2 regions of the Pseudonocardia yunnanensis genome follow, and region 1 is predicted to be linked to the other one. Evidence: riboswitches for the same ligand, from Rfam matches in the RefSeq annotation. Region 1 holds a riboswitch; the other holds the start of a gene.

Region 1 (4,408 bases):
CACCCCCGTGCCGGTGGCCGCGTCGATCCGCCGCATCGCCACGGTGGTCAACGCGGTGCCGGACGCGATGAGCGCCCGCTCCAGGATCTCCAGGTTCGAGGCGCCACCGGTGCCCATGATCAGCCGGGAGGAGATCTTCCGCCCGCCGATCACCAGGACCTCGTTCTCGACGGACGAGCTCGTCACTGAGTCTCCGATCATCGTCATCCTCCCTGCACCGCCGTCAGCACCTCGATCCGAGCGCCCTCGGCGAGCGGCGTGGCTGCCCAGTCGGCCCTCGGGACGACCTCGCCGTTCACCGCCACCGCCACGCCGGTGCTCGGCGCGCCCAGCGACGCGAGGGCGTCGAGCACGCTCGCGCCCGTGCCGAGCTCGCGCTGTTCACCGTTGATCCACACGTGCACGTGCAACCTCCTCGGGGTACCGATGGCCTCGGCCTGCGCTGGGCGCGGCGCCGTTGACGCGCGCCGGATCGGCGGGGCGCATCGCATCAGGCACGGGACGGCCGTGCAGCAGCTGCAGCACGGCATCGGCAGTGACCGGTGCAAGCAGCATCCCGTTGCGGTGGTGGCCGGTGGCGACGAGCAGTCCCTCCGGGCCGAGCGCGCCAACCAGCGGCAGGTTGTCGGGGCTGCCGGGGCGCAGCCCGGCGGCGCTCTCGACCAGCGCGTACTCGGCGATGCCGGGGAGCACGCGCTCGGCGTCGCGCAGCAGGTCACGGACGCCGCCGACCGTGACCTCGGTGTCGAAGCCGGTCTCGGCCTGGGTGGCGCCGATGACGAGACCGCCCCCGTCCCGCGGCACGGCGTAGACGGGGCGTCCGTCCACGAGGGCCCGCACGGTGCGGCTCGGGGGCGGGAACGCCCCGGTGCGGTGTGCCAGCCGCAGGATCTCGCCCTTGACCGGGCGCACCAGGCCGTCGAGGACCGGGTGCAACGCGCCGGAGTGGGCGCCCGCGCAGACGATGACGACGTCGGATTCCAGGTCGCCGGCGTCGGTCCGCACGCCGGTGACGCGCGTCCCGTCGTCGAGGACGGCGCGCGCGGTGCTCTCCACGAAGGTCGCCCCGGCCCGCTCGGCGGCCGTCCGCAGCGCGGCGAGCAGCATGCGGTTGTCGACCGCCAGATCGCCGGGCACGGACAGGCCACCGCGGACGTCAGGCCCCAGCGCGGGCTCCAGGCGGCGCAGCTCCCGGCCGGACAGGCGCTCGACCGCGCGGCCGAGCCGGGCGAGGTAGCCCGCCAACGTGTCCAGCTCGGCGCGGTCGCCCGACCCCGTGGCCACCACCACGGTGCCCTCGGTGCGCAGTCCGGCCGACTGGCCGGCCGCCGCACCGAGCTCCTCGGCGAAGCCCGGCCAGCGCCGCACGGACTCCACGCCGAGCTCCAGCAGATCCTCTTCGCCGGGCCAGGCCTCGGTGACCGGCGCGAGCATGCCGCCTGCCACCCAGGACGCCCCGGACGCGGGCGCAGGATCGACCACGGTGACCCGCAGCCCCGCCGACGCAGCGCGCCATGCGCAGGACAGGCCGATCACACCTGCACCGATGAATGCCAACCGTGAGTTCGTCATCTCCCCGCTCCCTGCGCCGGCATGACCCGGATCAGGTTCGACGGTCGGGATCTCCAGATCCCCTCTCAGCCCGTGAACCGGGCTCCCGTGCGTCACCTTCGCTTCACAGTACGCGCCGGGTACGCAGCCGCGTAGGGTCGGTACCCATGCCCGGATTCGACGGAGACGCGCTGCGCGCGCGACTGGCCGACGCCCGCCTCTACCTCTGCACCGACGCGCGGCGGCGCACCGGCGACCTCGCGGAGTTCGCCGACGCCGCGCTCGCCGGCGGCGTCGACATCGTGCAGCTACGTGACAAGGGCGCGGACGGCGCCCTGGAGGCTCGGGAGGAACTTGCCGCGCTGGAGGTGCTCGCCGCGGCGTGCGCCCGGCACGGGGCGCTGCTCGCGGTGAACGACCGGGCCGACGTGGCGCTCGCCGCCGGCGCCGACGTGCTGCATCTCGGACAGGACGACCTTCCCGTCGAGTGGGCACGCAAGATCGTGGGTGACGAGGTTGTCGTCGGACGCTCGTCGCACAGCGCAGAGGAGACCGCGGCGGCCGCGGAGGAGGCGGGCGTGGACTACTTCTGCGTCGGCCCCTGCTGGCCCACGCCGACAAAGCCGGGACGCCCGGCACCCGGTCTCGACCTCGTGCGCACCGTTGCCGGCCGGTCGCCGTCGCGGCCGTGGTTCGCCATCGGTGGCATCGACCACGACCGGCTCGACGAGGTGCTGGCCGCCGGCGCCGACCGGATCGTCGTGGTGCGGGCGATCACGCAGGCCGAGGACCCTCGGGCAGCCGCGGCGGCCCTCGCCGCCCGGGTCCGCGCCTGACCGTCCCACGTCGGGCGGCCGGGGCTCACTGCACCTGAGCCTGCCCCTGAGCCCCCGGCACCGGGACGAGCGGCGTCGGCACAGCGCGCCCGGCGGCATTGCCTGCGCCACCACTGTCGGAACCACTCCCGCCGGAACCGCCGCTTCCGGAGCCGCCACTCCGGGAACCGTCGCTGCCGGAGCCGTTGCTGTCCGACCGGTCGTTGCTCGAGCCGCCGTTCCCGGTACCGCCGGTCGCGCCCGAACCCTGGGTCGGAACATCGGCGCGGGAGGTGGGATTTCCGCCGGAGTCCTGGGCCGTCGACGGGTTTGCGCCACTCTCCGGGGTGCCCGTCGACCTGGTGCTGTCGCTGGTGCTCGGCTCGGTGGTGGTGGGCTCGGACGACCTCGACGGCTCCGACCTCGTGGACGGCTCGACCGTCTCGTCGTGCTTGCTCGGGCTCTCGTGCCTGCCCTCGAACACCCGCCCGACGGACGTCCCGGACTCCCCCGAGGTGAGGGTGGAGCCCTTGGCCCACTCGACACCGGTGACGGCGAGCATGCTCAGCGCGAAGATCAGCACGGTCGCCGCCGACCACAGCACGAAACGGCGCCGTGAGATCCGCGCCGGCGGCACGGCGGGCTCGACGCGCAGTTTCGTGGTCGCCCCTTCCGGCGAGATGCGCGGCATCGGCATGGTGACCTCGGCGGCCAGCTCCGCCGCCAGGGCCGGGCCGGGGACAGCCGCACCAGCGGGGGCGTTCTCGGAACCCCGCCGGGGCACCCGGACCCGCGCCACCAACCGATCGCGCGTGCGGTCGAGCGACTGCTGGTAGACCGCGGTCGCCACGGTGCTGGCGACCGACCCCAGCGCGGCGCCTGCCACCGTGCCCTCCGCACCGAAGAACGACCCGAGAACAGCGCTCGTCGCGGCTGCACCAGCCCCGGCGATCACCTTGTTGATCGTCAGCCCGACGGCGGTGGCATTCGGCTGCGTCTGCACCGCCGTCTGCTGGTCCGCCGTCGTAGCGGTGGTCGGGACGATCCGGGAAGGTCCGGGCTGCGGGGACCGGGGCGAGGGGATCCGGTTCTGGGGCGGCTGGTTCCCGGGAGCGCGCGGCGCCGGTATCCGTGGAGCAGGGCTGTGGCGCCCGCCGTTGCGGGATTGGTCAGGACGTGGGGCGCTGGGGAACTGCTGCATGGCTCCTGTGGACGATCACGTCTTCGGGCGGTCGGGGTACCGGATCTTCAACGCACGATGGTTCCGGATCGCTCCAGACGATCAACGTCGGGTGAGATCGTTCACGTTGCCGAGCGGGAGCCGGCATCTCCTTCGGCCGGATGGCGCAGACCACGGTGGCCCTCCGGCAGGGCCGAACGGAGCACCGGCCAGGACAGCGCCACGCACAGCGCCACGAGCGGCCAGGTGAGCACCGCTCGCGCGATGCCCAGGGGCACGACGGCGTCGGCCACGTACAACGGCAGGAAAACAGCCAGGCGCACCAGGTACTGGCCGACCCACAGCCAGCTGGCCCGCTGGTAGCCCCGTAGCAGGTCGGGGTCACGCCGCCAGCGGGTGCGCTGGCCGAGCAGAGTGCCCACGACCACACCGAGCAGCGGCCACCTGATCACGATCGACACCGCCCAGGCGAGCGCGCTCGCCGCGTTGGACACGATCTGGACGAGGAAGAAGTCGATCGCCCGGCCGGTGTAGAGCGCCACGAGCGCCGCCACCGCCACTCCGAGCAGGCCGAACAGCACGGCCCGCGGCTGCTTGCCACCGGCCAGCCGGACCACGGCGATGACGACCGCTGTGAGCAGCGCCGCACCCGCCGCCCACGCGATGGGGGACGTCCAGGCCGCGGCGTCGGCAAGAGTGAAGACGAGGACGAACCCGACAACCGGCACCGTCGCGTCGATCGCACCGCCGTGACCACCGAGGATGTGCGCCAGCGACGCGTCGGGCTTGGGATTGCGACGAGCCACCAGGCAAGCGTGCCTTATCTCGCCCCGGATGCGCGCTTCACGTTCCTTCGGAGCCC
Region 2 (4,408 bases), on a different contig from region 1:
CATGCTCACGACTGTAGTTCGCGCCGCTGCTACGCCGTCTCGCCGGGATCGGCCTCGCCGGGCCACCGGAGAAAGCGGTAGTTCGCCGGCCGCAGCCGCATCGCGTGCAGCACGATGACCGGATCGCCCGGGGCCACGACCACCTCGATCAGGTCGCGGCCCGGCGTCAGCCCGATGTGCAGCTCGACGTCACCCTGCACGACCGTGCGCAGTGGCGCGGCGAGCACCCGGCGGATGTCGTCGGCGGCTATCCCGTGCTTGCGGGCGCTGCGGGTCAGTCGCACAGACGCATGCTACGAGCACTCACGACAGCCGCGAGCACGGTCACCGGGAACCGTTCCGCAGCACCGTGAGCAGTTCCTCCTCGATCGCCGCGAATTGCGGAGAGGTGATCAGCCCGATCTCGCGCGGCCGGGGCAGGTCGACGCTCACCTCGCGCCGCACGTGCGTGGGCCGCGGCCCGAGCACCAGCACACGGTCGGAGAGGAACACCGCCTCCCGGATGTCGTGGGTGATCAGCAGCACCGTCCAGCCGAATCGCGTGCGCACGTCGTCGAGCCAGGTCTGCATGTCGGTGCGGGTGAGCGAATCCAGCGCACCGAACGGCTCGTCGAGCAGCAGCACCGCGCGGTCCTGCACCACCGTGCGCAGCAAGGCGGCCCGCTGGCGCATCCCGCCGGACAGCTCGTACGGGTGGGCCGACTCGAACCCGGACAGGCCGAACTCGGCGAAGAGCGGCCGGGCCCGCTCCCGGGCGGCCCGCCGGGACATCCCGGCCACCTCCAGACCCAGCGTCGTGTTGTCCAGGACGGTCCGCCACGGGAAGAGCAGATCCTGCTGGGGCATGTACGCGAAGGGGTCGACGCGGCCGGTGGCGTCTTCGCCGTCGACGAGGACCCGGCCGGAGTCGGGCCGTTCCAGGCCCGCGATCACGTTGAACAGCGTGGACTTGCCGCAGCCGCTCGGCCCGATCACGGAAACGAACTCACCGGGCGCCACGTCGAAGGTCACCCCGCCGAGCACCGGGAGCCCCGGGTAGGCCTTCCGGAGATCGTCGAGCACCAGCTTGGTCTCGTGGCCGCCCTCAGGCATGACGACGCTCCTTCCCGTGCCACGGGATCACCAGCCGTTGCACGACGTAGGTGAGGACGAACAGCGCGATGGACAGCAGCGCCGTCACCACCACCGCCGCGAGCACGAGATCCGTGCGGAAGGAGTTCTTCTGCAGGCTCATGAAGATCCCGAGCCCGGCCGTCGCACCGACGTACTCGGCGAAGATCGCTCCGGTCACGGCGTAGGTGATGCCGATCCGCAGCGCCGTGAAGAACGACGGCATCGCCCCGGGCAGGCGCACGTAGCGGAACTGCTTCCAGCGCGACGCGCCCATGCTGCGCAGCAGGTTGGTGGCCTGCCGGTCGGTGGCGGCAAACCCCTCGATCAGCCCGACGGCGATCGGGAAGAACGTCACGAGTGCGATCACCAGCACCTTCGGCAGCAGGCCGAACCCGAACCAGATGATCAGCAGCGGCGCGATCGCGATGATCGGCAGCGTCTGGGACGCCACCAGGAGCGGGGTGAGCGCGCGTCGCAACCACGGGGAGAAGTCCACGGCGATCGCCAGAGCCCAGCCCACCGCCAGCGACACCCCGAACCCGACCGCCGTGACCTGCAGCGTCGGCAGCGTGTTCTCCCACAGCTGCTCGCGGAACGCCCAGCCCTGCGTGGCGACGCGCAGCGGCGAGGGCAGCACCTGTGGCCTGACGCCTGCGGCCGTGACGTACCACTGCCAGGCGATGAGCCCGAGCGCGACGAGGACGAGCGACGGTACGACGGCCGAGGCCGTGCGCCGTCCGCCCGTGCGTGGTGCGCTCATGGCTTCGCCAGGTACTGGTTGGTGAACCAGGTCGAGAAGTCCGGCCGCTGGGTGACCGGCTTCCCGTCCGGCCCGGTGAGCACGCCGGAGTCGAACACCCACCCCGAGAAGCCCGACCACTCGTCCAGCGTCTGCTCACCCACCTTGCCGGACGCGTCACGGAGAAACTGGTCGGCGAGCATCTGCTGGCTGCGCATGACGAGCTCCGGCTCGGTGAACACGCCCGGGTTGGCGTCCATCAACAGTTGGGCGGCCTTGGCCGGGTCGTCCGCGCCGAGCTGGTAGCCGCGCTGCGCCGCCTGCACGAACTTCGCGGCCAGGTCGGGGTGGGCATGCAGCCAGGGGCTGTTGCCGATCAGCAGCACGTTGTAGGCGTCGGGGAAGCCGTAGTCGGTGTAGGCGAAGGTCTTGAGCGGCTGGCCGTGCAGCTCTGCCTCGATGCCCTCCCAGGCCATGAACGGCTCGGTGAAGTCGACCTGCCCGGCGTAGAGCGCCTCGTACGCGGAGGTGCCGAGGACCACCGTCGTGAAGTCGCCCTTGCCCCCGGCGTCGCGGATGACGGCCTGCATCTTGGGCTCCTCCCCCGGCCCGCCGAACCCGCCGTAGGTCTTGCCGTCGAGATCCTTCGGGGAGGTGATGTCGGCCCGGTCGGCCTTCACCGCGATCCGCGTGGCCCAGTGCTGCAGCACCGCCATCACGGAGGTGATGTCCGCGCCTGCCGCCTTCGAGAAGGTGAACGAGTCCTGGAAGCTGATGCCGAAGTCCGCTGCTCCCGACGAGACGAGCGTGTCGGGCGAGGTGTTGTTGTACGGGAGGAACTGCACGTCCAGCCCGGCGTCGCGGAACCAGCCCTCCTGCTGCGCCACGTAGAGACCGGTGTGGTTGGTGTTGGGTGTCCAGTCCAGAGCGACCCGGATCGTCTGCTCGCCACCGGTCCCGCCCGCTCCCCCGGCGCCGCCTGCGCACCCGGCCAGCACGAGCAGGAGCACGGCTGCCAGGACGACGGAGATCCGTTGCGAACGTACGCCGATCACGAGGTTCCTCCCTACGCCGGAATTAACCGGGTCAGGTTCGAACGGTCGGCGGCCGGTCCTGCCGCCCTCTCAGCCTCGGATCGTGGGCTCCCGCGGGTCTCCGGGATGATACGCGGCGCCGAAGATTCACGCATACGACGCCCATCCCGGGTGGTTCGTCCGGCCAGGTTCTCGGTTGTGGCATCGACCCCACCCCGGGCCCGATCTCTGCCGGTACGTTCGTCCTCAGGTCGGCCACCGCGCATCGGCACGGCGGAGGGGCGCCGCAACTGATCAGCGTCGTCATGCGCCCGACCGCCGCGACCGTGGCGCCGGGCCGCCGAGTCGTGTCGGCCCGGACGACTCTCGCTTCATCGAGTCGTGATCGACCACACCACACTCTGATCTTCACGAGGAGACCTACATGCAGTCAGGTGACCGGCGAATGATGTGGCACGGCATGTTCCTCTTTCTCATCGGGCTGGTGACCGGCCTTCTCGAGCGCCGTTTCAAGAACATGCGAATGGGAGTGTCCGCGCATCTGGAGGGCGTGATGAACGGCACCTTCCTGATCGCGCTCGGCGCTGTCTGGGGCTACGTCAAACTGCCGCGGCGGGCAGACCAGGCGGCCCGAGCGTCAGCTCTCTACGGCACGTACGGCAACTGGTTGTTCACCACCCTCGGCGCGGCGCTCGGCACCGCCGCCGCGAATCCGATCTCGTCGGCGGGCCACACCGGAAAGCCGTGGCAGGAGAAACTCGTCGGGGCCGGATTCCTGAGCATCGCCATCTCGATCATCGTTTCCGCGGTGCTGACCCTGTTCGGGCTCGGCCGGAAGGCGCCCACTGCGGAGAAGTCCGGCGGGGAACAGGATTCGACGCCGGCCCGTCGAGTGGCGTGAACCTGGCCGTTGGATCGCGGACCGCGCCGCCGCTCAGACCGCTACGAGGACCGGTTCGAAGGCCAGTTCGGCAGCGCCGACCAGCTTCGCGTCACGGCCGAGGGGGCTCGTCTCGATCCGCGTGCCTCCCACCGCGCGGCTCACGAGGCTGCGCTCGTGCACCATCGTCCGGACCTTCGCGACCACGGCCGGGGGCAGCGCCGTGAACAGGTCACCGAGCACCACCAGCTCGGGCGCCATCATGTTCACCACCGTGATCAGCCCCGTGGCGAGCCATGTCGCGAAGTCGTCGAGCCTGCCGGGCTGCTCGGCGCCCTCGAGTGACCGGAGCTCCGCCACCACCACGCCGCGGGGGGCGTCCTCGGGGAGCCCGAGCGCCCGGCACAGCGCCGCCTCCCCCACCTCCGTCTCCCAGCAACCGCGGGACCCGCAGTAGCAGGGCCGCCCGCCGGGCCGGACGACGAGGTGCCCGATCTCGCCGACATAGCCGCGGGTGCCGCGCAGGGGACGGCCCGCGGAGATCACGCCGCCGCCCACCCCCTTGTCGGCGGAGATGTAGACCAGGTCGTCGACGTCACGTGCGTCCCCACGGACGTGCTCGGCGAGGGCCCCGAGCTCGGC

Evidence for each region. A riboswitch is a leader RNA that binds a small molecule or an ion and turns the genes downstream of it on or off. The one in region 1 is predicted to bind thiamine pyrophosphate.
Region 2: it holds a riboswitch for thiamine pyrophosphate, as region 1 does, so the genes downstream of both, ABD743_RS21840 (ABC transporter substrate-binding protein) here and thiO (glycine oxidase ThiO) in region 1, are expected to answer to the same signal.

Annotation. Positions count from the first base shown of each region.
Region 1 covers NZ_BAAAUS010000052.1:34,833-39,240, forward strand. Annotated here, with positions in the region: gene thiG (thiazole synthase) at 1-201, opposite strand, end outside; gene thiS (sulfur carrier protein ThiS) at 204-404, opposite strand; gene thiO (glycine oxidase ThiO) at 382-1,572, opposite strand; TPP riboswitch at 1,564-1,671, opposite strand; gene thiE (thiamine phosphate synthase) at 1,719-2,387, shown strand; gene ABD743_RS38115 (hypothetical protein) at 2,413-3,369, opposite strand; gene ABD743_RS38120 (DUF3159 domain-containing protein) at 3,669-4,352, opposite strand.
Region 2 covers NZ_BAAAUS010000024.1:54,288-58,695, forward strand. Annotated here, with positions in the region: gene ABD743_RS21820 (dihydrodipicolinate synthase family protein) at 1-3, opposite strand, end outside; gene ABD743_RS21825 (hypothetical protein) at 30-284, opposite strand; gene ABD743_RS21830 (ABC transporter ATP-binding protein) at 325-1,092, opposite strand; gene ABD743_RS21835 (ABC transporter permease) at 1,085-1,873, opposite strand; gene ABD743_RS21840 (ABC transporter substrate-binding protein) at 1,870-2,907, opposite strand; TPP riboswitch at 2,899-3,011, opposite strand; gene ABD743_RS21845 (styrene oxide isomerase) at 3,311-3,787, shown strand; gene ABD743_RS21850 (ROK family protein) at 3,821-4,408, opposite strand, start outside.